Regions from separate parts of the Luteibacter sp. RCC_6_2 genome, predicted to be linked through region 2. Evidence: predicted binding sites of a transcription regulator. Region 2 holds the regulator's gene; each other region holds the start of a gene.
What was found. Region 2 encodes sigma-54, which starts transcription at its own class of promoters, with help from an activator protein. Its sites were predicted from a motif close to TGGCACGNGCNTTGC; they were not measured.
Positions count from the first base shown of each region.

Region 1: flgB (flagellar basal body rod protein FlgB) is a predicted target of sigma-54. The motif match lies at 2,109-2,123, and genes of this name have one in related genera.
Region 3: pgaA (poly-beta-1,6 N-acetyl-D-glucosamine export porin PgaA) is a predicted target of sigma-54. The motif match lies at 4,154-4,168, and genes of this name have one in related genera.
Region 4: glnA (type I glutamate--ammonia ligase) is a predicted target of sigma-54. The motif match lies at 2,793-2,807, and genes of this name have one in related genera.

Region 1 is NZ_JBFUPQ010000002.1:253,587-259,398, reverse strand. It holds gene AB6730_RS02985 (methyl-accepting chemotaxis protein) at 1-903, opposite strand, end outside; gene AB6730_RS02980 (chemotaxis protein) at 1,062-1,979, shown strand; gene flgB (flagellar basal body rod protein FlgB) at 2,162-2,581, shown strand; gene flgC (flagellar basal body rod protein FlgC) at 2,578-2,991, shown strand; gene AB6730_RS02965 (flagellar hook assembly protein FlgD) at 3,000-3,650, shown strand; gene flgE (flagellar hook protein FlgE) at 3,671-4,897, shown strand; gene flgF (flagellar basal-body rod protein FlgF) at 4,934-5,674, shown strand; gene flgG (flagellar basal-body rod protein FlgG) at 5,737-5,812, shown strand, end outside.
Region 2 is NZ_JBFUPQ010000016.1:11,474-17,285, reverse strand. It holds gene AB6730_RS16160 (KdsC family phosphatase) at 1-74, shown strand, start outside; gene lptC (LPS export ABC transporter periplasmic protein LptC) at 71-670, shown strand; gene lptA (lipopolysaccharide transport periplasmic protein LptA) at 633-1,214, shown strand; gene lptB (LPS export ABC transporter ATP-binding protein) at 1,219-1,938, shown strand; gene AB6730_RS16140 (RNA polymerase factor sigma-54) at 2,038-3,519, shown strand; gene hpf (ribosome hibernation-promoting factor, HPF/YfiA family) at 3,638-3,991, shown strand; gene hprK (HPr(Ser) kinase/phosphatase) at 4,200-5,150, shown strand; gene rapZ (RNase adapter RapZ) at 5,170-5,812, shown strand, end outside.
Region 3 is NZ_JBFUPQ010000011.1:17,276-23,087, forward strand. It holds gene pgaC (poly-beta-1,6-N-acetyl-D-glucosamine synthase) at 1-128, opposite strand, end outside; gene pgaB (poly-beta-1,6-N-acetyl-D-glucosamine N-deacetylase PgaB) at 125-1,999, opposite strand; gene pgaA (poly-beta-1,6 N-acetyl-D-glucosamine export porin PgaA) at 2,005-4,059, opposite strand; gene AB6730_RS13040 (ATP-binding protein) at 4,284-5,627, opposite strand; gene AB6730_RS13045 (response regulator) at 5,624-5,812, opposite strand, start outside.
Region 4 is NZ_JBFUPQ010000008.1:26,055-31,866, reverse strand. It holds gene AB6730_RS10385 (OprO/OprP family phosphate-selective porin) at 1-304, opposite strand, end outside; gene AB6730_RS10380 (glutaminyl-peptide cyclotransferase) at 473-1,258, opposite strand; gene glnA (type I glutamate--ammonia ligase) at 1,345-2,757, opposite strand; gene acpA (acid phosphatase) at 3,050-4,732, shown strand; gene AB6730_RS10365 (DHA2 family efflux MFS transporter permease subunit) at 4,743-5,812, opposite strand, start outside.

The DNA of each region.
Region 1 (5,812 bases), on a different contig from region 2:
CGCGTCGGCCTGGCGCCGTGCGTCGTTGCCGATACGGCTGAGCGTGCCTTGCGTGGCCTGGATCGCGGCGATGCGGCCCTGCAACGCACCCATGCCTTCGCGTGCGGCCTCGAGGCTGCCGCGCGCCCCACGCACGGCGTCGTCGACGCGTCCGAGCGAGGCCTGCATGCCGGCGATACCGGACTGCGACTGGTCCAGGCGGCGCAGGCTCGTCTGCACGGCCTCGTCGAGATGTCCGGAGAATTCGCCCACCGCCTGGGTGACCTGATCGATCTCGGCGGTCGCCTGCGTGGTCTTTTCCGCCAGTTGCTTCACTTCGTCGGCCACCACCGCGAAGCCACGGCCGGCTTCACCGGCACGGGCCGCCTCGATGGCGGCGTTCAACGCCACGAGATTGGTCTGGTGGGCGATGTCCTGCACCGCGGCCGTGAGCTTGCGGATGGCGGTGAAATAATCGGCGAACTGGGCGTGGTTGCGGCTCATCCCCGACAAGGCGCTGCGCAGCAGGCGCAGTTGGCCGTCGAGTTCGGCCGACGTGGTTTGTCCCTGGCTGCCGGCATCGGCCATCCCGGCGACGCCGGCATGGGCCTGGTCGATCGCCGTCGAAATCCTGGCGCTGGCTTCCGTCAATCGACCGGCGGTATCGCGCGCGCCTTCGACGGCGGTGCCGAGTTCCTGCAGGGTCGTGCCGAGCGCCTGGGCATTGGTCAACACCATGCCCTGTTGCTCGATGGCCTGGATGGTCGTCGCCGCCGCGGTACGTGGCTCGGCGGGCTTGAGCAAGGCACCCAGCGCGCTCGCGGCTGCCGGATACTGGGCGGCGAGCGCCCGCACGCGCGCGGTGTCGCCCGTGGCGGCGGCGTGGGCTAGGAGGCGGACGTGCTGGCTCCAGAGGAGGGTCATGATTTCGCTTTCGCTTTGTTCGGGTGGTCGCCTCACTACATCGGTAGGAAGGCCGGCTTCTTGAGCCAAGCAATCGTCATGCCATGAGGCGCACCTCAAGCTCGCCCGTCCCCGGCCGATACGTTCCGCGACATCTTCCATAGACGCATGCGCAGCCCATGGCCCGACCGCTCCTCGATACCGTGGAAACCTTCACCCGCCTCGCGGGCCATAACCGCGTGGCGATGCTGCTGTTCCGGCTGGGCGATGGCCAGGCCTTCGGCATCAACGTGTTCAAGGTGCGCGAGGTACTGCGCCGGCCGCGGCTGGAGCGTATGCCCAGCATGCACGAGCTCGTCGCGGGCAGCTTCGACTACCGCGGCAGCACGATTCCAGTGGTCGACCTGGCCGCGGCCATGGGCTATCCGCCGCTTGCCACGGAGGACGGGGCGCACTTGATCGTGACCGAGTTCAACCGGTCGGTGCAGGGTTTCCTGGTCTCCGACGTGGACCGTATCGTCCATGTGGACGGCGGCAACCTGGTGGCGCCGCCCCCCGCGCTGGGCTATGGCCCGCGCGTGAACGCGGTAACCCGGTTGGACGGCAACCTGATGGCGGTGGTCGATGTCGAGCAGGTGCTGGCCAGCGTCGATCCACGCGTGGCGGAACTGTCCGAACGCGTGCAGCAGGCGGCCCAGGTCCAGCAGGCGTCGAATCGCCGGGTGCTCGTGGTCGACGACTCCCTCGTCGCCCGGACGCAACTGGTCGACCTCTTCCGCAAGATGGACCTGGAGTGCGTGGTGGCCAAGGACGGCAGCGAAGGGCTCGACATGCTACGCAGCCTGGCGATGGGACCGGCCGCAGAGCGGATCGCCCTGGTGGTGTCCGACATCGAGATGCCAGCGATGGACGGGTATGCGCTCACCCGCGCCATCCGCGAGGACGCCCAGCTGCGTCACCTCAAGGTCTTGCTGCACAGCTCCCTGAGTGGCGTCTTCAACGAGGCGATGGTGGAACGGGTCGGCGCCGACCGCTTCATCGCGAAGTTCCAGCCCGACGTGCTGGCCACCGCCGTGCTCGAGTTGCTGCCGGCCTGATAGCCGCCGCCACCCTGTCAGCGATGTGACGCAGGCGGGCGCCGGAATTCCGTCACGGTAGCGGGTGGACATGGTCCCCCGTCCCTGAAAACGGCGCCACGACGCCGTTTCACCCGTGCCGCCCTCGCGTGGCACGCGAATTGCTCAACCCCTCGGGCCAAGGTCACGAGAGGGCAGAGCCCATGATCGACAAACCCGATGCGCTGTTCGGCGTTCACGCCCAGGCCCTTGGCCTGTGGCAGAGCCGTGCCGAGGTGATTTCCTCGAACCTCGCCAATGCCGATACGCCCGGCTTTCTCGCCCGCGATCTCGATTTCCGCAAGGTCATGACCGCCGCCACCGGCGCCGTGGATGGCAATACGTTGCCGATGACCGCGACCGAGGCCGGCCATATCGGGGGCAACCCGGCCGCGGCGCTCGCCGATGCCCAGAAGCTCGCCTATCGCGCCGAGACCCAGCCGACGATGGACGGCAACACCGTCGATACCCAGGTCGAGCAGGCGCAGTTCGCCGCCAACGCCATCCATTACCAGGCGTCGCTCGGCTTCATCAATGCGCAGATCCACACCATGCGCCTCGCCATCACAGGGTCCAGCTCATGAGCCTGCTCAAGATCTTCGATGTCGCCGGTTCCGGCATGGCCGCGCAGTCGGCGCGCCTCAACACCACGGCCAGCAACATGGCCAACGCCGACAGCCTCGCGAGCAGCGAAGCCGGTGCCTACCGCGCGAAGCAGCCCTTGTTCTCTGCGGTGCAGCGCCAGGTGAACGGGCAGATGGAGAACGAGGGCGTGCGCACGCTCGGCGTCACCGAAAGCCAGGCGCCCGTGCAGTCGCGCTTCGAGCCGTCCAACCCGCTCGCCGATGCCAATGGCTACGTGTATTCGAGCAACGTCAACCCGGTCGACGAGCTGGTCAACATGATCTCCGCGTCGCGCTCCTACCAGAACAACGTCGAAGTCATGAACAGCGCCAAGCAGCTCATGCAGAAGACGCTCGACCTCGGCAAGTAAGGATTCCCATGGCAGTCGATACCGTCAACGGCAGCTCAACCTCCACCGCCCAGTCGTCCTCCGGCCAGCTTCAACAGCAGACGCTGAGCCAGTCGGATTTCCTGAAGCTGATGGTCACCCAGATGACCAACCAGGACCCGACCAAGCCCATGGACTCCACCCAGATGGTGGCCCAGATGGCGCAGTTCTCGCAGGTGGCCGCCACCCAGGAACTGCAGCAGTCGTTCGACTCGCTGGCCACCAACCTCAGCGGCGACCAGTTCGTGCGCGCCGCGGCGCTGGTGGGCCAGGAAGTGCTGGTGCCGTCCACGGCGGGCAAGCTCACCGATGGCACGTTCGGCGGTGCCGTCAACGTCGGTACGTCGGGTACCTACGTGAACGTGCAGGTCAAGGATTCGGCCGGGAACACCGTCCGCACGATTTCGTTGGGCCAGCCCGATGCCGGCCTCGTCCCCTTCACGTGGGACGGCAAGTCCGACGACGGCACGCAGCTGGACGACGGCGTCTACAAGATATCCGCTACTTCCGGCGGAACCGCGATCGATACCTTCGTTCGCGGCAAGGTGGAAGGCGTCGGCGCCTCGGGCACCGACGGAACCTACGTGCAGGTGGCCGGCTACGGCGGTGCCCTGCTCAGCCAGATCGCACAAATCCTGTAATTCCAGCGAGGAAACCCACCATGCCATTCGACATCGCCCTCAGCGGCATCAACGCGGCGTCTTCCGACCTGGAAGTCACCGCCAACAACATCGCCAACGTGAACACGGTCGGCTTCAAGGGCTCGCGCGCCGAGTTCTCGCAGGTCTATTCCGTGGCCGGCGAGAACCTCTCGGCCACGGCCGCCGGCAGCGGCGTGCGCCTGACCAACATCGCCCAGCAGTTCGGCGACGGCAACGTCACCCAGACCGGCAACTCCTACGATTTCGCCCTCAGTGGCGCGGGCTTCTTCACGCTTCGTGACGGCGCGGGTTATTCGTACTCGCGCGCGGGCAACTTTCACCCGGACGAGAACGGCAACATCATCAACGGCACGGGCCAGTTCGTGCAGGCCTATCCGCCGACCGCCACGGGCGGTTTCGACATCAGCAGCCTCGCCGACCTGAAGATCACCAACGGCTCCAGCCCGGCCAAGGCCAGCGCCGGCATCGGCATCACGGCGAACCTGCCGTCCAACGCCACGGCGCCGACCGGCGGCGCGTTCGATCCGACGGACGACAAGACCTACAACAACCTGTCGACTTTCCAGGCGTATGACTCGCTCGGCGCCTCGCACACGGTCAACCTGTACTACGTGAAGGACGCGACCGCCGCGAACACGTGGAACGTGAGCATGACGGTGGACGGCACGCAGGTCGGCACGCCGCAGCAGGTGGCGTTCAATTCGGGCGGTGCGCTGGTGCCGACCAACGGCGGCAAGCTGAACTTCGGCGCGGTGTCGCCGAACCCGGGTGCCGCGCCGATGGACCTGACCATCGACATGAACAAGGTCACCCAGTTCGGCAACACCTTCGCCACCACGGCGGTGCTCAACGACGGTTACGCCGCCGGCACGTTCTCCAAGATCGACGTGGCGAAGGACGGTACCGTCTCGGCCATCTATTCCAATGGCGTCTCCACGCCGCTGGGCCAGCTGGCGATCGCCACCTTCGCGAACAACCAGGGCCTGCGCCAGCTCAACGACACCAACTGGGTGCCGTCGTCGGAATCGGGCCAGCCGATCCGTGGCGTCGCCAACTCCGGCGATGTCGGCACCATCCAGGCCGGTTCGCTCGAGTCGTCCAACACCGCCGACCTGACCGCCCAGCTGGTCAACATGATCAAGGCGCAGCGCAACTACCAGGCGAACGCGCAGGTCATCTCGACCGACGACAAGCTGACCCAGACCATCATCAACATCCGCAACTAAGCGCGCCCGCGCCCGACGGCTCCCGAGGATTCCGCCATGGACCGCTCCGTATATGTCGCGATGACCGGCGCCACGCAGATCATGCGTGCGCAGGCCGAGGTGGCACACAACCTCGCCAATGCCAACACTGCCGGGTTCAAGGCGGAGTTGTCGGCGTTCCAGAGCCTGCCGGTGCAGGGCGATGGTTTGCAGACGCGTATCAATGGCGTGGCACAAGGCACCGGTTGGGACATGACCGCGGGCAACCAGATGCAGACCGGCAACGATCTCGACATCTCGGTGCAGGGCGATGGCTGGATCGCGGTGCAGACCCCGGACGGCACGGAAGGCTACACCCGTGCCGGAAACCTGCGCATCGACGCCGACGGTTTGTTGACGGACATGCGCGGCAACGCGGTGCTTGGCGGCGGTGGCCCGATCACGATCCCGCAGGCATCCAGTGTGAAGATCGGCTCCGACGGCACGATCTCGGTCGTGCCGCTCGGCGAAACCCCGGCCACCGTCGCCACCACCGACCGGATCAAGCTGGTCAACCCGGGCAACGACCAGCTGGCGTATGGCAGCGATGGCCTCATGCACATGAAGGACGGTACCCAGGCGCCTGCCGACGCCAACGTGCGCGTCGATGCCGGCGCCTTGGAATCGAGCAACGTCAATCCTTCCGACGTGCTGGTGAAGATGATCTCGCTGTCCCGCGAATTCGAAATGCAGGTCCGTTCGATCAAGACCGCCGACGACAACGCCCAGTCGGCATCGAAATTGCTACAGGTGGGGTAACCACCGCCGGGCGACGCAAAACCGTCGCCGGCACGTAAAGCGCCCGCGCGCAGGAGTCAACGATGTTCACGTCCCTCTGGATCGCCAAGACCGGCCTCGATGCGCAGCAGACGCGCATGGATGTCGTATCGAACAACC
Region 2 (5,812 bases):
CCGCACGCGAGGTGGCCGACATGATCCTCGCCGCCCAGGGCAAGGCCGAGGCGGAAAGGGATCGCTGGCTGTGAGCGTGTTCAACCTGCTGAAGGACCGCGGTGCGACGGGCACGGCCGGCATCCTCGCCGTCGTCCTCGGCGCCAGCGTATTGCTTTACTACTGGGCGGCGCCGGAGAAGAAGGTCCAGGATTTCGTGGGGCCGCCACGTTCCGGCTACGTGCTGACCAATTTCGACCTCGATTCGTACAACGAGGAAGGCAAGCCGGCCTTCAAGCTGATCGCGCCCCACCTCGAGCGGCGCGAGGGCGACGATTCGCTCTACATCAACGCCCCGGATTTCGTCCTTCCTTCGACCAAGGAAGCCGATATCCCGCCGTGGAAGGGCCACTCCCAGTACGGATGGGTGAACAAGGATGGAAGCCTGCTGAAGCTGCAGGGCAAGGTCCACATGGAGCGACCTGCCTTCGGCACCACCCAGGCCGCCAGCATCGATACCTCCGAAGTCACCGCGTGGCCCAAGGAGAACCGCCTGGAGACCGCCGAGGCGGCGCGGATCGTGCAGGGAAGCTCTACAATGGATGGCGTTGGCATGCGCGCCAATCTCGACACCAAGCACCTGGAGCTCCTCGATGCAGTCCATAGCACGTACCTGCCGCGCAAGCGCTAAGGCCGCCCTGTTCGCGGTGCTCGGCATGGCACTCGTGGCCAGCCTGCCCGTCGTGGCGAAGCAATCCGACCGCAACGAGCCGGTCGACGTCCATTCGAAGTCGTTCGACGGTTCGCAGCAGCCGGCCGGCAAGGTCATCTGGACCACCAACGTGATCCTCACCCAGGGCACGCTGAAGATCACCGGCGACAAGGCCACCGGCTACCTGGATGCCGACAACAACATCACCCGCGTGGTGGTCGACGGCAAGCCGGCCACCATTCACCAGCTCGACGAGCAGAACGAGCCGATGGACGGCCAGGCGCTGAACATCGACTACAAGGTCGACCAGGACTTCGCCGTCCTCACGGGCAACGCGAAGGTCAAGCAGCCGGCCAAGGGCAGCGCCGAAGGCGACAAGCTCACCTACAACACCAAGGACAGCACGATGACCGGCGAGAGCAATGGCGCCGCCCCCGTGCACATGACCTTCCAGCCGAAGAACAAGCCGGCCGCCGCACCGGCGACGCCCGCGACGCCGGCACCCGACACGAAGAAGCCCTGACCCGATGCTTTCAGCCCAAGGCCTGCAGAAGCGCTTCCGCGCGCGCCAGGTGGTTCGCGATTTCGCCTTTTCCATCCGTGAAGGCGAGGTGGTCGGCCTGCTCGGCCCCAACGGCGCCGGCAAGACCACCTGCTTCTACATGGTGGTAGGCCTCATCCAGGCCGACGCCGGCTCGATCAAGCTCGACCAGCAAGACATCACCGGCCTGCCGATGCATGCGCGCGCCAAGCTGGGTATCGGCTACCTGCCACAGGAAGCCTCGGTGTTCCGGCGGCTCAGCGTGTCGGACAACATCCTGGCCGTGCTGGAATTGCGTGAAGGCATGACCCAGAAGCAGCGCGAGGACGAGTTGGAGAGCCTGCTGGACGAGCTCAAGATCTCGCATATCGCCGAGCAGAAAGGCATCAGCCTTTCCGGCGGCGAGCGTCGCCGCGTGGAGATCGCCCGCGCCCTCGCCGCGCGTCCTCGCTACATGCTGCTCGACGAACCGTTCGCGGGTGTCGACCCCATCTCGGTGGGCGAGATCCAGCGCATCGTCCGCCACCTGAAGGAGCGCGGGATCGGCGTGCTGATCACCGACCACAACGTGCGCGAGACCCTCGGCATCTGCGATCGCGCGTACATCCTGAACGACGGCGAGGTGCTGGCCCGCGGGACGCCGCAGCACATCCTCGCCGATGAAAAGGTACGGGAAGTGTATCTGGGTCGTGAATTCCGCATTTGACCGGCCATCCGTCAGGCTGGTGGGCATAGCTCGCTTCGCCGCTGGTTTGCGGAGCCCGTAAGGGGTTACGATGGATCGGGAACCCCAAGCGTCGAAGGCATGAAACCCGGACTCCAGTTTCGCCTCCATCAGCAGCTCACGCTGACGCCGCAGTTGCAGCAGGCCATCCGCCTTCTGCAACTGTCACAGCTTGAGCTCGAGGCCGAACTCCGCCAGATCGCGGAAAGCAACCCCTTGCTCGAGTTCGCGGAAGACGCCGAGTCCGAAGCCGAGACCGCGGACGACGCCGGATACGAAGCACCCGAGTTCCCATCCCGCGAAGAGATTCCGGTGAAGGCGTCGAAGGAGGATGAGGAATCCACCGTCACGCCGTCCGAGGAACTCGCTCCGGAATGGGACGACGACCGGTTCCACGGCGATGCCGGCGACTATGCCGGTGCGTCGTCCCGCAGTGGCAGTCTCGACGAAGACGGCTTCGAGCCACAGAACGCCGCGCCGGAAAGCCTCCAGCAGCACCTGGAGTGGCAGCTCAACCTGTCGCAGTTCTCGCCGCGCGACCATGCCATCGCCACCGCGATCATCCACGCGCTCGACGAGGACGGTTACCTGCGCGATGGCGTGGAAGCGGTGGAAGCCGCCTTGCCCAACGAATTGCATGCGACCGCGGCGGAGATCGAGGCCGTGCGCCAGCGCGTGCAACGCTTCGACCCCACCGGCATCGCCAGCCTCGACCTGCGCGACTGCCTGTTCTGCCAGCTTTCCCAGTTCTCGCTCGACACGCCGCATCGCGAACTCGCGATCCGCATCGTGAACGAGGAACTGGAGCTGCTGGCACGCAACGACGCCGCCAAGATCGCCCGCCGGCTCAAGGCGCCCGAGGCCCACGTGGCCGCCGCGGCGGGCCTCATACGCAGCCTCGACCCCCGCCCCGGCGCCGCGCTGGATGCCACGCCCGTGGAATACGTGGCGCCCGACGTCTATGCCCGGCGCGAGAACGGGCGCTGGCAGGTCAGCCTCAATCCCGACTCCCAGCCCCGGCTGGGTCTCAACCAGCACTATTGCAACCTCATCGCGCGCGCCCGTGGCGACGACGCCACCTGGATGAAAGGCCAGCTGCAGGAAGCGCGCTGGCTGCTCAAGAGCCTGCAGTCCAGGGCCGAGACCTTGCAGAAGGTGGCCGATGTGATCGTCCGCCGGCAAAGCGCGTTCCTCGACTATGGCCCCGAGGCCATGCACCCGCTGGTGTTGCGCGAAGTGGCCGAGGAAGTGGGCATGCACGAGTCCACGATCTCCCGGGTGACCACGCGCAAATACATGCATACGCCGCGCGGCACCTTCGAACTGAAACATTTCTTCTCCAGCGGCGTGGCCACCGAGGATGGCGGCACCGCGTCCGCCACCGCGATCCAGGCCATGCTGCGCAAGCTCATCACGGCCGAGGACGCGCGCCGGCCCCTGTCCGACCAGGCCCTGGCGGAGGAACTGCATCGACGCGGTATTCAGGTGGCGCGACGTACGGTGGCCAAGTACCGCGAGGCCATGCGTATCCCCAGTTCCAGCGAACGCGTCCGCGCCAGTTGACGCGCACGGAACCCCACCGGAGGTCTACGGTCCCATAGGTTCAAGGCTAGAGGAACGGTACCTCGCCGTTCCGATCTCGTCGCCACAAGGCGGCACCCTCAGCAAGAAGGAGGCGTCAATGCAAATCCAGATCAGCGGCCAGCACATCCATATCACCCCCGCCCTGCGTGAGCGCGTGGAACAGCAAGTCGGCCGCTTCGAACGCCTTTTCGACAACATCAAAGCCCTCGACGTGGTCCTTTCCGTCGACAAGAACGAGCACAAGGCCGGTGGCACCCTGCACTGCGCGGGCACCCGCCTACACGCCGACGGCATCGCCCGCCTCGAGGACGACAACAAGAACGACACGATGTACACCGCGATCGACGCGATGATCGCCAAGCTGGCCGACCAGCTGAAGAAACACAAGGAAAAGCTGAAGGACCACCACAACCACGAGGTCCGCGACGGCCGCGTCGCCAGCAGCAGCTGACAAGGCTCCGGGCGGGAAGCCCGCCGGTGGGAAGCGCGCTGGCGCGCGAAAAGGCTTGCCGCAGCCCCCATCGCGGCCCAGGCCGCTTCCCACCCCCTTACGGGGCGCTACAAGCCCCTCCTGGCCGGGGCGCTTTCCACCCTTGTGGCACAATATAAGCAAGCCGGCCCGCCCCGCGGGCCGGCTTTTCTCTTTGAAGGGACCAAGCGTGGACCGGCTTACCGCCAGACAACTCTTCGACGGGGTACACGAGCGCATGGCCCTGCGCTGGGCCGCCGGCATGCGCGGCGAATCGCGCGTGCTCGAGCCCAATACCAAGCAGAGCCGCCGGCCCTCCCTGGTCGGTTATCTCAACGTGATCTACCCCAACAAGGTGCAGATCATCGGCACGGAGGAACTCAATTTCCTCGACGGGCTCGACTCGCGCCAGCGTTGGGAAGTCATCCACAAGATCGCCGCCTACCAGCCCGCCGCCCTGATCGTCACCAAGGAACAGTCCATCCCCGCCGACCTGCGCGAAGTCGCCGAGGAAACGGACACGCCGCTGTGGCAGAGCACCAAGCGCGGCCATGAATTGCTCACCTACCTGCAATACCACCTGGCCCGCACCCTGGCGCCGCGGGTCACCCTGCACGGCGTGTTCCTGGAAGTGTTCTCCATCGGCGTGCTGATCACCGGCGAGCCTGCCTCGGGCAAGAGCGAACTGGCCCTGGAACTGATCAGCCGCGGTCACCGCCTGGTGGCCGACGACGCCACCGAATTCACCCTCATCGCCCCCGATGTCATCGACGGCGCCTGCCCTGAACTGCTGCAGGACCTCCTGGAGGTGCGCGGCCTGGGCGTGCTGAACATCCGCGAGATGTTCGGCCATACCGCGGTGAAACCGTCCAAGTACCTGCGCCTGGTCATCCACCTCAAGCCGCTGCGCGAGGGCGAGGAAACCGACGCCATGACCCGCCTCACCGGCGATGTGAGCCGGCGCAACGTACTCGACGTCGACGTGCCCAAGATCACCATTCCCGTCGCGCCGGGCCGCAACCTGGCGGTGCTGGTCGAGGCCGCGGTGCGCAACCACGTGCTGAAGGCCAAGGGCATCGACCCCGCGCAGACCTTCATCGACCGCCAGGCGCACCAGATGCGCCGTTTCTCCCCGTGGTGACCCCGTGAGCGACGAAGTCATGAGCCCCATCGTCGAGCCCGATGCCATCCACCTGGTGGTGCTGACCGGCATGTCCGGTGGCGGCAAGACCGTCGCGCTGCGCGCGCTGGAGGACCTCGAGTTCTATTGCGTCGACAACATGCCGGCGGAGCTGATCCCGCAGCTGGTCGCCGCCGTGAGCCAGGGCGAGCACGGGCCGCGCAAGCGCATCGCCGTGGGCGTGGACGTGCGCAACCGCCGTATCGATCTCTCGCGCATGCCGCACGTCTTGTCGGAGCTCTCTTCGGCCGGCGTGCACGTGCACCTGATCTTCCTCGACAGCCGCGACGATGTCCTCATCAAGCGCTATTCCGAGACGCGCCGGCGCCATCCGCTGGCGGCCGAGAAGCTGTCGCTGGCCGATTCCATCGCCCAGGAACGCAAGCTGCTTCGCCCGCTGGTCTCGATCGCCGAGAAGGTCATCGACTCCAGCGACCTGAACGTGCACCAGCTGCGCCGCCTCTTCGCCACCGGCTACGCCGCCGCCTCCGACGGCACGACGCTGCTGTTCGAGTCCTTCGCCTACCGGCGCGGGCTCCCTTCCGATGCCGATTTCGTCTTCGATGCGCGCTGCCTGCCCAACCCCCACTGGGACCCGCGGCTGCGTCCCTTCTCGGGCAAGG
Region 3 (5,812 bases), on a different contig from region 2:
ACGCGCGCCGGCTCGCGGCGCTCCCAGCGCACGAAATAGATGATGCCGCCGCTCATCCAGATGAGTGACATCACCAGGGGGTAATAGAAGGCGAACTCGAGTAGCGCGTGCAGGATGCCGCTGTTCATCGCGCGGGCTCCCGGTAAGGATAATCGGCCGCCGAGATATACGGGCGTATCGCTTCCAGGGCGGGATGGTCGTGGACGAAGTCGTCCGGGTAGTAGCCGATGTGGCGCGCACCCGCGGCCTGCACGGCGCGCATGCGCGCGGCGAGGTCGCGGTCGACGATCGGCTGGTGCGTTCGCCAGTCTTGCGTGGCGAACTCGAACAGCGTGCGTTCCATGGCCCCCGGTGTGGCGTTCACCTGCGCGGCCAGCTTGCGGTACCAGCCCAGCCGGTCGGTCTGCCGGTCGAGCTGGGGCATGGCCATGATCGCGGTCATGTCGTAGGCGCTGTTGAAGGCAGGCAGCGCCTGCGCGAACCAGGCCTCGGCTTTCGGCTGCAGGATGGGCCGCGCGTAGATGTTGCGCGCGGTGAGCAACTGCGGGCGCCAGCGTTTCATCCGCTGGGCCAGCTCCAGCGTGAAATCGATCAACGCCTGCGTGTTCTGCGCAGGCGTGTTCCCCGCCCACGGGCCGAGGTTGTCGGTATCGCGCAGGTAGGCGTCGTCGGAGAACAGCACGCCGGCTTCGTCGGCGTGCATCGCCAGGTCTTCATAGACGTCGCCGATCAGGCCACGCACCCGGGTGTCGTATGGCGCCAGGCGGTAGTGGTCGCCGCCGGGCTTCGGCTCGTCCGCCAGCGAAGGCAGGTCCTTGCCGTTCGGAAAACGGAAGGCCAGCACCGGCATCCATGCATACACGCGAACGCCGGCGCGGGTACGCAACTGCCACGACACGCGCGAGAAGAGGTCGGCTCGCACCGGCAGGTGGCGGTTCGGAAAATACACGGCATCGGCCACGCCATCGCCGTCGGGGTCCGCATAGGCCTGCAACCACACCACGCTCGGATGCATGCGCTTGATCCGGTCGAGCAGGCGGGACAGGTTGCGATCCTGCTGGGCGGGATCGGGATCGTATACGTAGTCGAGATCGACCTGCACGGCGCGCATCGGGTCGACCCGCGTCTGGTGGCGCATCAGCCAGCCAAGGCGGTTGGCGGTGACGTTGCCACTGACCAGCAGGCGCGGGATCGTGCGTCCCGGAACCAGGTTGGGCAGGTTGTCGCCGAGGCTGAAGGTCACCGTCATGCCCAGTTCGCCGGCGATGTCACGGCCTACCTGGGTATACGCGCCATACGGCCACGCGATCGCGCGCGGCCGCACGCCGATGTGCTTCTCGATCTCGTCCGCGCTGTGTGAAAGGTCGGCGCGGATACGATCCGCATATTCGCCGGCGGTTTCGTAACGCTGCTTCGCCGTGTCGTAGGCCAGCGCCGCCGCCGTGGGCAGCAGGTTGCCTTGCGGATTCGCGTTCAGGCCCTGGTGCATCTGCCAGGAGTGCGAAGCGAACTCGACCAGGTGCGAGGCGTGCATTTCCGCGACCTGCTCCCAGGTCAGGAAGCACGAGCGGTCGCAGTCGGCGCCGTTGTAAGGCATGCGCTGCCCCGGTGCCATGTCCATCCAGGAGCCCACCAGTGCCTGCACCGCGGGGTAGTCGTAGGCCCGCAACAACGGGTAGACACGCGTGTAGAAACTTTCCAGCCCGTCGTCGAAGGTCAGCAGGACGGCGTGGGCGGGCAGTGGAGCTCCGCCGTGGCTGGCTTGCACGACCTGGTCGAGGCTGACGACGTGGTAGCCGTTGGCCTTGAGCCAGTCGAAGTGGGCGACGAGATGATCGGTGCTGGTGGCGTCGGGATCGCGATCGGCGGTCAGGCCGACGTCGTCGCGGACATCATGGTAGGCGAGCACGATGAGGCGCGGCTGCACGGATGCGGCCGGCTGCGCGAACGCAGGAAGCGCGAGCCCCAACAGGGCAAGCAGGATCAACAGCGGGCGCATCGTTCTCATTCTCCCCAGTGCATCGTCAGGTCGAGGACGACGCGGTGTTCGCGGCGGCCGTCGTAAGGTTGGTTGTGCCAGCCGATGCCCCAGCCGAAATGCACGCCGGGGCCGGTCTGGATCGTCTGGCCGTAACGTACGGTGGCCATCCAGTCGGTGGCGAAGCCTTGTTCGGCGTATTGACCCACGGCCACGTCGATGCGCTGGGTCACGCTCCGCTCGTAGAACTGGCCGAGCAGGTTTTCCAGCCGGCCGGTGATCGCATAGCTGTGGTCGCGGCGCGGATTGAAGTAGGGGCGGTCGGTCCGCGTGTTCATCGAGCCGCCGAGTTCCAGGCCACCGTCGAGGGTGAGGTTCGGCGCCGTATGCAGGCGCTGCGTCAGCGCGGCGAGCCAGCCGGTGCGCTTGTTGCCGTCGCTGAAATCGTCGCGCGACAGGCCGAGCCGGGCCTGGGTGAGTTCGCTGGCACGCCAGGTCACGGCGGTGTCCAGCGTCTTCGCCGAGATGCCGTAGTACTGCGCACGCAACGGCGTGTCTTCGCCGGCGGTGCTGAAATCGGCGGCCCATGACCAGTGGTCGCTCAGCGACCAGTCGAAGCCGGCTTCGATCGCCGTCTTGTTCACGTAGCTGTCGGTCGCGGGCAGCGCCTGCACGTACGCTTCGAGGCCGCGGGCGTAGCCACGGATGCCGAAGCCCACGCGGCTGCGCCGCACGTCGCCCTCGGGCAGGTCCGCCGTCGAATACCGGCCGAGCGCGATCACGCGCCAGTGGTCGTCGATGAGCGGGCTGGCGATCGTCGCCTGGGTGGTGCCGTCGCGATCGCCGAAATCGGGGCTTGAGCCCTTGCCTTGCTCGGTCGCGAGGTCGAATTGCCATCCGCGTTCGCGATCCCACGAACGAAGCGCGCGCTCGACGCGGCCATTGCGATCGGCCAGGGTCTGGGCGAGGGCGAGGTTCTCGTCCACGCCCTCGTAGTCGTTCAGCACGCGGCTGGCATCGGCTTCGCCGATATACGCACCGACGTCGCGGCGATCGAGCGTCGCGGCGATGTTGAAGTCGTCCTGTGCGCGGCGCGGCCAGCCGCGGGCGAGTTCCACCATGCCCAGCTCGCGGCGTATCTGCGAATTGGCCGGCGCCTCGCGGCTGAGCGGTTCCAGCCGGGCATATGCTTCCGCCGGCATGTTCACGTACTCGCGCAAGGTCGCGGCGTTGAGGTCGGCATCGACCTTGCGCGCGTTCTGGATCGGCAGGCGAATGCCGGGCACGCGCTCCCACGCCGGCTCCTTCGCGGCCAGTTCGTCGATCGTCGTGAACGCCTTCGCCGTCTCGCCCGCCTCGAGGTTGGCGTACATCAGGCCGATTCGAGGTTCGCTTTCGTTGGCGCCGTAGGGGCCGGGGTCTTTCACGATGCTCGCCTCGTAGAGCGCGGCGGCTTCGGCCGGCCGGCGCTTCACCAGCAGGGCGTCGGCCACGGCACGTTGCACGTACGGCGGTAGCTCGACGCCCTGCTTGCGCAGGGTGTCGTAGCGCGAGACGGCCTCGTCCGCGCGGCCGGCGCGATCCAGGGCGACGAGCAGGTCGAGTTCCGCGCGCTGGCGCAAGCCGGCGGGCAACAGGGGATCGTCCGCCAGGCGGCGTGCGTCGGCCACCGCGCGATCGGCTTCCGCATAGGGATGGGTGGGGTCGGCGGGTTCGCCGTCGGCCCAGCGGATCTCCTGGGCGACGTGGTCGGCGTCGCGACGGTGCCTCGAGGTGGCATCCGGAGCCGGTCGAAGGCTTTCCGCCAGTTCCTTGGCGCGCGTCGTTGCGCCCAATTCCGTCAATAATGTGACGTTGAGCGCCTGCGCCTCATTATCGGCCGGCCAGCGGTCGAGGATCGCCTGGCATAGGGCGAGGGCGTCCACGCGGTGGCCCGCATCGCGTTCCTGGTGCAGCCTGGCCATCAGCGCATCGCGCTCCGCGGGCCTGTCGGCGGCCACGGCCAACGGTCCGTGCAGTGCCAGCAGCAATGCCAGGCACAACCGTCCCCTCGCCACACGCATGTTGCGCGGAGCTGTCATCGAATTCCGTCCCATCCTGTAAACATGATCCCTAACGGCCGTTCCGGATGGTCATTACCGGCACGGGATAAAAATGAAGAACGGTAGTTTCGCTGCAAGCACCGTGCCGAGGATAGCCAACGCCGCGAAAAGCCATGCCGGCCATCGCGGCTAGACCGAAAGGCATAGCCGCAACGCAAATTCCATCATCGCCTGTCGACGTGGCGTGTGCGCTTGCGGCGGGCTCAGGTCCGGGCGGATTCGATGGGCAAGAGCAGGGTCGCGGCCAGCCCGTGCGCCGTATTGCCCAATACGACATCGCCGCCGTGGCCGCGCACGATGCTGCGCGCGGTGGGCAGGCCGAGGCCGACGCCGCCGGTGTTCCGGTTCCGCGAGCTCTCGCCGCGGAAGAAGGGACGGAACACGGTTTCCTGCAGCGATTCGGGAATGCCCGGCCCGTTGTCGAGGATGCGCAGCCGCACGTGTTCGACGTCCGTATCGAGTTCGACGCGGGCCTGGCCGCCATAGCGCATGGCGTTCCCCAGCAGGTTCGCGATGGCCCGCTTCAGCGCGATCGGGCGGCCTTCGTAGATCAACCGGACGGGACCGGCGTAGGTCACCTCGCCGCCTTCGTCGCGGCCGTCGTCGATCACGGTCTGGACCAGCCCGGCGAGGTCGAAACGGGTGGGGGCTTCTTCCTCGCCGTCGCCACGGAAGAAGGCGAGGGCGGCGTCGATCATGGAGCGCATCTCGTCCACGTCGGCGAACAACTTGCGCTGTTGCTCGGCCTCGTCGATGTATTCGCCGCGCAGGCGGATACGCGTGAGCGGCGCCCGCAGATCGTGGGAAATCGCCGCCAGCATGTCCGTGCGGTCGCGGACGAAGCGTTGGATACGCCCCTGCATCTCGTTGAAGGCGCGCATGGCCACGCGCAGTTCCTGCGGACCCTCGGGACGTATCGGCGGCGCCTTCACGTCGGCACCGAAACGTTCGGCGGCCGCGGCGAGCCGGCGCATCGGCCGGGAGAGGTGACGGCTGGCGACGGCGGCCACGACCATGCTGGAGAACATCACGAACAGGCCGATCACCAGGTAGCGTGTGTAAGGGTGGACGCCCCAGATGCGCGTGGCGGTGTCGAAAGTCACCCAGCTGCCGTCGTCCATTTGCACGGCGAGCATGTAGTGGGTCTGTCCGGAGCGACCCTCGGGATCGTCGTCGTACGGGTCGAAGGGCTCGATCCTCCGCTGCCCGAGTATCTCCACCAGCGGCTCCTTGAAGGACGCCGCATCCTTGTCCGTGGGCGGCATCGGCACCTGGTCGCGCGTTGCGTACCAGTGTACGCCGTACTCCTCGTGATCCGAGATCGCGGCGGCCATGCGTGGCCGGTCGGCCGCGGGAGTGGCGGCCACGGCCTTCATCATGATGTCCATCTGCTTCAAGAGCCCGCTCCGGACGAGATCGGGACGAGCCCATACGCTGGCGAAGGCGATGACGGCGACATTGAGCAGCGTCACCATGAGGATGGCGAAGACGATGTTCACCATCAGCCAGCCGGCGAGCGTGTTCAGGCGCCAGTTGAATGCGCTCATGTGCTCTCCACCGGCACGGCGAACATGTAGCCGGCGTTCCGGATGGTGCGGATCAATTCCGGTGCCGCCGTGTCGTAGCCGAGTTTGCGGCGCAGGCGGCTCACCTGCACGTCGATGCTGCGGTCGAACGCCTCGTGGCGATTGCCGCGCGCGAGGTCGATTAGTTGCTCGCGCGTGAGCACGCG
Region 4 (5,812 bases), on a different contig from region 2:
CGTCCAGCCAGGTCTTGGCCTGGAAATCGAATACCGCCGTGGCGTCGTACACGCCCTTCTTGCGGACGAAGAAGCCGAATTCCTTGCGGCGGTTGGTCTGCGCGTCCTCGTAGATGCCCTCGTCGTGCGAGAAGCGGGCGAGGTCGTACTGGTATTTCACCGTCAAGCCCACATCGGTGCCGTCGGCGAACACGTAATGGGTCGGCCAGTTGGTGCGCCAGTCGTAATCGTTGCGTGTGGCGTCGGCCGCCTCCGCAAGCACGGGAGCGATCAGCGCCACGGCGCCGAGGATGAACTTCTTCAAGCGGGTACCCCTTCCAAGGCAGGCCGGCGGCACCGGCTTGCGATATGAACCTGACTATACAGCGGACATGAGAATCGACTCAACGCCGCCCATACATCATCGGCAGGGCGCGCCAAGGCTTGAAAAGGGCGTCTTCACATTCGTGGGTGGACGAGGCGCAGGCAGGCTCTACGGACGCTGTGGCTGGCGGGAAACCCGGATCTCGAACAAGGAGGGCCAGCGCTTGCCGGTCACGAACAGACGGTCGTGCGTGGCGTCGTAGGCGATGCCGTTAAGCACGTCATCACTGAGGTCGGCCAGGCGGGTCTTGTCCATCAGACCCTTCAGGTCGATCCAGCCGACGACGTGACCCGTGGCGGGGTCGATGCGGGCGATGCGGTCGGTCTGCCAGACATTGGCGTAGATCTCGCCCTTCACCCACTCCAGTTCATTGATGCTTCGCAGGGGAACGCCATCCGCTGTCACATCGATGGAGCCGGTGCGATCGAAATTGGCCGGATCGAGGACGCGAATGGTGGGCGTGCCGTCGCTCATGTAGATGTGCGTCGCGTCGCGGGTGAACGCCCAGCCTTCACCGGGATAACGGAAGGCGCCGAGCAACCGGAAGCTCGCCTTGTCGTAGACGAAGGCGATGCCTTCCTGCCAGGTCAGCTGTACCAGCTTCGTGCCCGCGGCGACGATGCCCTCGCCGAAATACCCCGGCGGCGTATCGAGCCGCTGCACGACCTCGCCCGTGGCCAGTTTCACCTTGCGCACGGTCGACGTGCCACGCTCGCCGGTGCTTTCGTACAGGTAGCCGTCTTCATAGAACAGGCCTTCGGTGAACGCCTGGGGATCGTGCGGATACGTGTGGACCACCTTGTAGCCATACACGGGGATGGTTCCGGCCGAGGCATGCGCGGCGAGGGAACCTGCGACCAGCGCGACGAAGGCGAGTATGGCGATCTTGTTCAAGGGAAGGACTTCCACGGCGGACGCCGCATCATAAGGAAAGGGGCGCCGAAGCGCCCCTTTCGATCACCGCGAGATCGATCGCAGGATCAGATCGCGTAATACATCTGGAACTCGAGCGGGTGCGTGCTCGCACGGTAGCGGGTCACTTCCTGCATCTTCAGCGCGATGTAGCCGTCGATGAAGTCGTCGGTGAACACGCCACCGGCCTTCAGGAACTCGCGATCCTTGTCGAGGGCGACCAGCGCCTCGTCGAGGCTGGCGCAGACCTGCGGGATGTTCTTCTCTTCTTCCGGCGGCAGGTCGTACAAATCCTTGTCGGCCGGTGCGCCCGGGTCGATCTTGTTCAGGATGCCATCGAGGCCGGCCATCATCAGCACGGTGAAGGTCAGATAGCCCGACTGCATCGGGTCCGGGAAGCGGATCTCGATACGGCGGCCCTTCGGGCTCGACACGTACGGGATACGGCAGGACGCCGAGCGGTTGCGTGCCGAATAGGCCAGCATCACCGGCGCTTCGAAGCCCGGGACCAGGCGCTTGTAGCTGTTCGTGGTGGAGTTGGCGAAGGCGTTGATCGCCTTGGCGTGCTTGAAGATGCCACCGATGTACCACAGCGCCGTCTGCGAGAGACCACCGTAAAGGTCGCCGGCGAACAGGTTCTCGCCGTTCTTCGACAACGACTGGTGCACGTGCATGCCCGAACCGTTGTCGCCGACGATCGGCTTCGGCATGAAGGTGACCGTCTTGCCGGCCTGATGGGCGACGTTCTTGATGACGTACTTCATCGTCATCAGTTCGTCGGCCTTCTTCACCAGGGTGTTGAAGCGGGTGCCGATCTCGCACTGGCCCGCGTTGGCCACTTCATGATGGTGCACTTCGACCACCTGGCCCAGCGATTCCAGCACCTTGCACATGTCGGCGCGCAGGTCACCCAGGCTGTCCACGGGGCTGACCGGGAAATAGCCGCCCTTCACGCCCGGGCGATGGCCGGTGTTGGTGCCGTCGTACTTGTAGCGCGACGACCAGGCGGCTTCTTCCGAACCGATCTCGTAGAACACGCGGCCCATGTCGTTCTGCCAGCGCACCGAGTCGAAGATGAAGAACTCGGGCTCCGGGCCGAAGAACGCCGTGTCGGCGATACCGGTGGACTTCAGGAAGGCTTCGGCGCGCTTGGCGATGGAACGCGGGTCGCGGCCGTAGGCCTGCATGGTGCTCGGCTCGAGCACGTCGCAATGCATGATCAGCTGCTTGTGCGCGCTGAACGGGTCGAGGTGCGCCGTTTCCGGGTCCGGCATGAGGACCATGTCCGACTCGTTGATGCCCTTCCAGCCGGCGATCGACGAACCGTCGAACATCTTGCCGTCTTCGAAGGTGCCCTCGTCGATGGCATGGGCAGGGAACGTGACGTGGTGGTGCTTGCCGAGGATGTCGGCGAAGCGCAGGTCGACGAACTCGATTTCCTCGTCCTGGATCAGGTTCAGCACTTTGGAAGCGGCGGACATACAAACCTCGAATGGGTATGGGCGGAGTGCATTTAGCAATCGCTGTGCCAGCGTTTCCGCCATCGACGGACCGGCCTGGGGCAAGCCTCGGCATCATAGAACGGGTCAACGGCTCGTGTGCAAATGCACCATATTGGTGCGTCAGTCCTTCGAATGCACCGTTCTGGCCGCCTTTCAGCGTTTTTCGCGAGACCGGCCGTCATCGTTTACCCTGCGTCGCGGCCTAGGCCGCTTCCCACCAGGCTGCTTCCCACCCCCAGGGCGGCGGCGCGATTTCATTTCGGGTAATGGCATGACGAACGAACACGATGACGACACTCCCGACACCGGGCGCCGCCGCCTGCTCGGGGGCATGGCCACCACGGGCGCGCTGCTTGCGCTGGGTGGATTGCAGGAGGCCGTCGCCGACGGCAAGAAGCCCGCGGCACGGCCGCCCGGCGGGAAGGATCTGGATACCCTGCTCGACAAGCACATCCAGAACGTCGTGGTGATCTATGCGGAAAATCGCAGTTTCAACAACCTGTTCGGCGATTACCCGGGGTTGCAGCAACCGCTGAGCGCGGTGCCGCCGGAACGCTACATCCAGCGCGATCGCGATGGCACGGTCTTCAAGACGCTTCCGCCGATCTGGGGCGGCATGGTGCCCCACGAGCAGGTCGTCGATCACAAGAGCTACAAGATCGTCGAAAAGGACATCGCCGGCCTGCCGAACGCGCCTTGGGCGCTGCACACGGGCGACGGCACGCCACTGCCGCATGGCCTCATCACGCGCGACCTCGTGCATGCCTTCTACAACAACCAGTTGCAGATCAACGGCGGCAAGAACGACGGCTTCGTCGCCTGGGGCGACAATGGCGCGCTCACCATGGGCTATTACGCCAGCACGCCGGTGCACCTGCGCCTCTGGCGCCTCGCCGAGCAGTTCACCCTCTGCGACAACTTCTTCATGGGCGCGTTCGGCGGCTCCTTCCTCAACCACCAGTATCTCGTGGCCGCGCAGCCGCCCTTCTATCCCGCCGCGGACAAGAGCCCGGCGCAGTTCAACATCGCGGTGACCGAAAGCGGGGATCCGAAGGATCACCGCCTGAAGATGGCGGAGGACTCACCGGCCAGCGCCATGCAGGGCAAGCCGAAGTTCGCCCACCACAATTCGCTGACGCCGGACTTCTGGGCCGTGAACACGATGGGCCCGCCCTATTCGCCCGGCTTCAACGTGGACCGCAAGAATCCACTGCTCGCCGATGCCACCAGCGCGAACACGCTGCCGCCGCAAACGCACAAGCACATCGGCGACCTCCTGTCCGACAAGGGAATCGACTGGGCCTGGTACGCCGGTGGCTTCCAGGCCGCGCTCGACGGCAAGGGCGACGGCACGGACGGCGGCTTCCCGCAGACGCCGAATTTCCAGGCCCACCACCAGCCGCTGAATTACTTCGTGTCGCTCGCTCCTGGCAGCGAGGCGCGCGAGCGGCACCTGCGTGACGGCGGCCTGGGCGAGACATCCGCGACCAATCGTTTCCTCGCCGACGTGGACTCGGGCAAGCTGCCGGCGGTGACGTTCTACAAGCCGCAAGGCAATCTCAACATGCACGCGGGCTATTCCGACGTGGAAGCCGGCGATCGCCACATCGCCAACGTCATCCACCACCTGCGCAAGAGCGCGCAGTGGAAGAACATGCTGGTCGTCGTCACCTTCGATGAGAACGGCGGCTGGTGGGACCACGTCGCGCCGCCCAAGGGCGACCGCTGGGGTCCGGGCTCGCGCATTCCCGCGCTGGTGATCTCGCCTTATGCGAAACGCGGTCACGTGGAACATACGGTCTACGACACAGGCTCCATCGCCCGCTTCATCACCCGCAGGTTCAAGCTGGAAACCCTGCCCGGTCTGAAGATGCGCGACGACGCGATGATCGCCGCCGGCGGACCCGCGCCCGGCGACCTGACCGAGACGCTCGACTTCAGCATCGAGGCATAGCGACCCCGCCTCAGTGTCCCGGCGTGCCGCCCGAGGCGAACGGCGGCTTCGCGAACCAGATCGCGATCATGGCCAAGCCGAACATCAGGCCGAAGACCCAGAAGACGTCGTTGACGGCGAGGGTCGCGGCCTGCATGTCCACGATCCGGTTCAAGGCCGCGTTCGCCGTGGGTCCCTGCACGCCGAAGGCCTGGAAACGATCGAGGTACTCGGTCGTTGTCCGGCTGCCTTCGGAGACGTTCTCGGCGAGCATGGCGTGATGGTAGGTCGTCCGGTGCGAATACATCGTCGTGCTGACGGCCGTCGCGATGCTGCCGGCCAGGGTGCGGAAGAAGTTCGAAAGGCCGGAGGCGCTGGCCACGCGCTCGTCGGGCAGTCCGGACAGGATGATCTGGTTCACCGGCACGAAGAACAACGCCACGCCCGCACCCATGCACATGCGTGGCAGCGCCAGCTCGCTGTAGGGCGCGTTGGTGCTCAGCGTGGACATGTAGAACGAGGCCCCGGCGAAGATGGCGAAGCCGACCGTGTTCAGCAGGCGCAGGTCGAACTTGTTCTGGAAAGCGCCCACCAGGGGTGACATGACGATCGCCAGCACGCCGATGGGCGCGACGACGAAGCCCGCCCACGTCGCCGTATAACCGAGCACCTCCTGTACCCACATCGGCATGACCACCGTGCCGCCGAAGAAGGCGAACATGCCCAGCGACAGGCACAGCACGCCCACGAGGAAGTTGCGCTTGCCCAGGAGGCGCAACTCCACCACCGGATTCTTGTGCATCAGCTCCCAGGCGACGAGGAAGGTCAGGCACACGAGCGACACGATCGCCAGCACGGTGATCGTCTTTGAGGTGAACCAGTCGTCGTCGTTGCCGTTGTCGAGCATGAACTGCAGGCAGCCCACGCCCACGGCAAGGAGGAACAGGCCCACCGCGTCGACCGGCATCTTCACGATCTTCGATTCGCGGTCGCGCAGGAGCGCGTACGTGACCACGATGGCGAACAGGCCCACGGGGATGTTGATGAAGAAGATCCACGACCAGTGGTAGTTGTCGGTGATCCAGCCGCCGAGGATGGGAC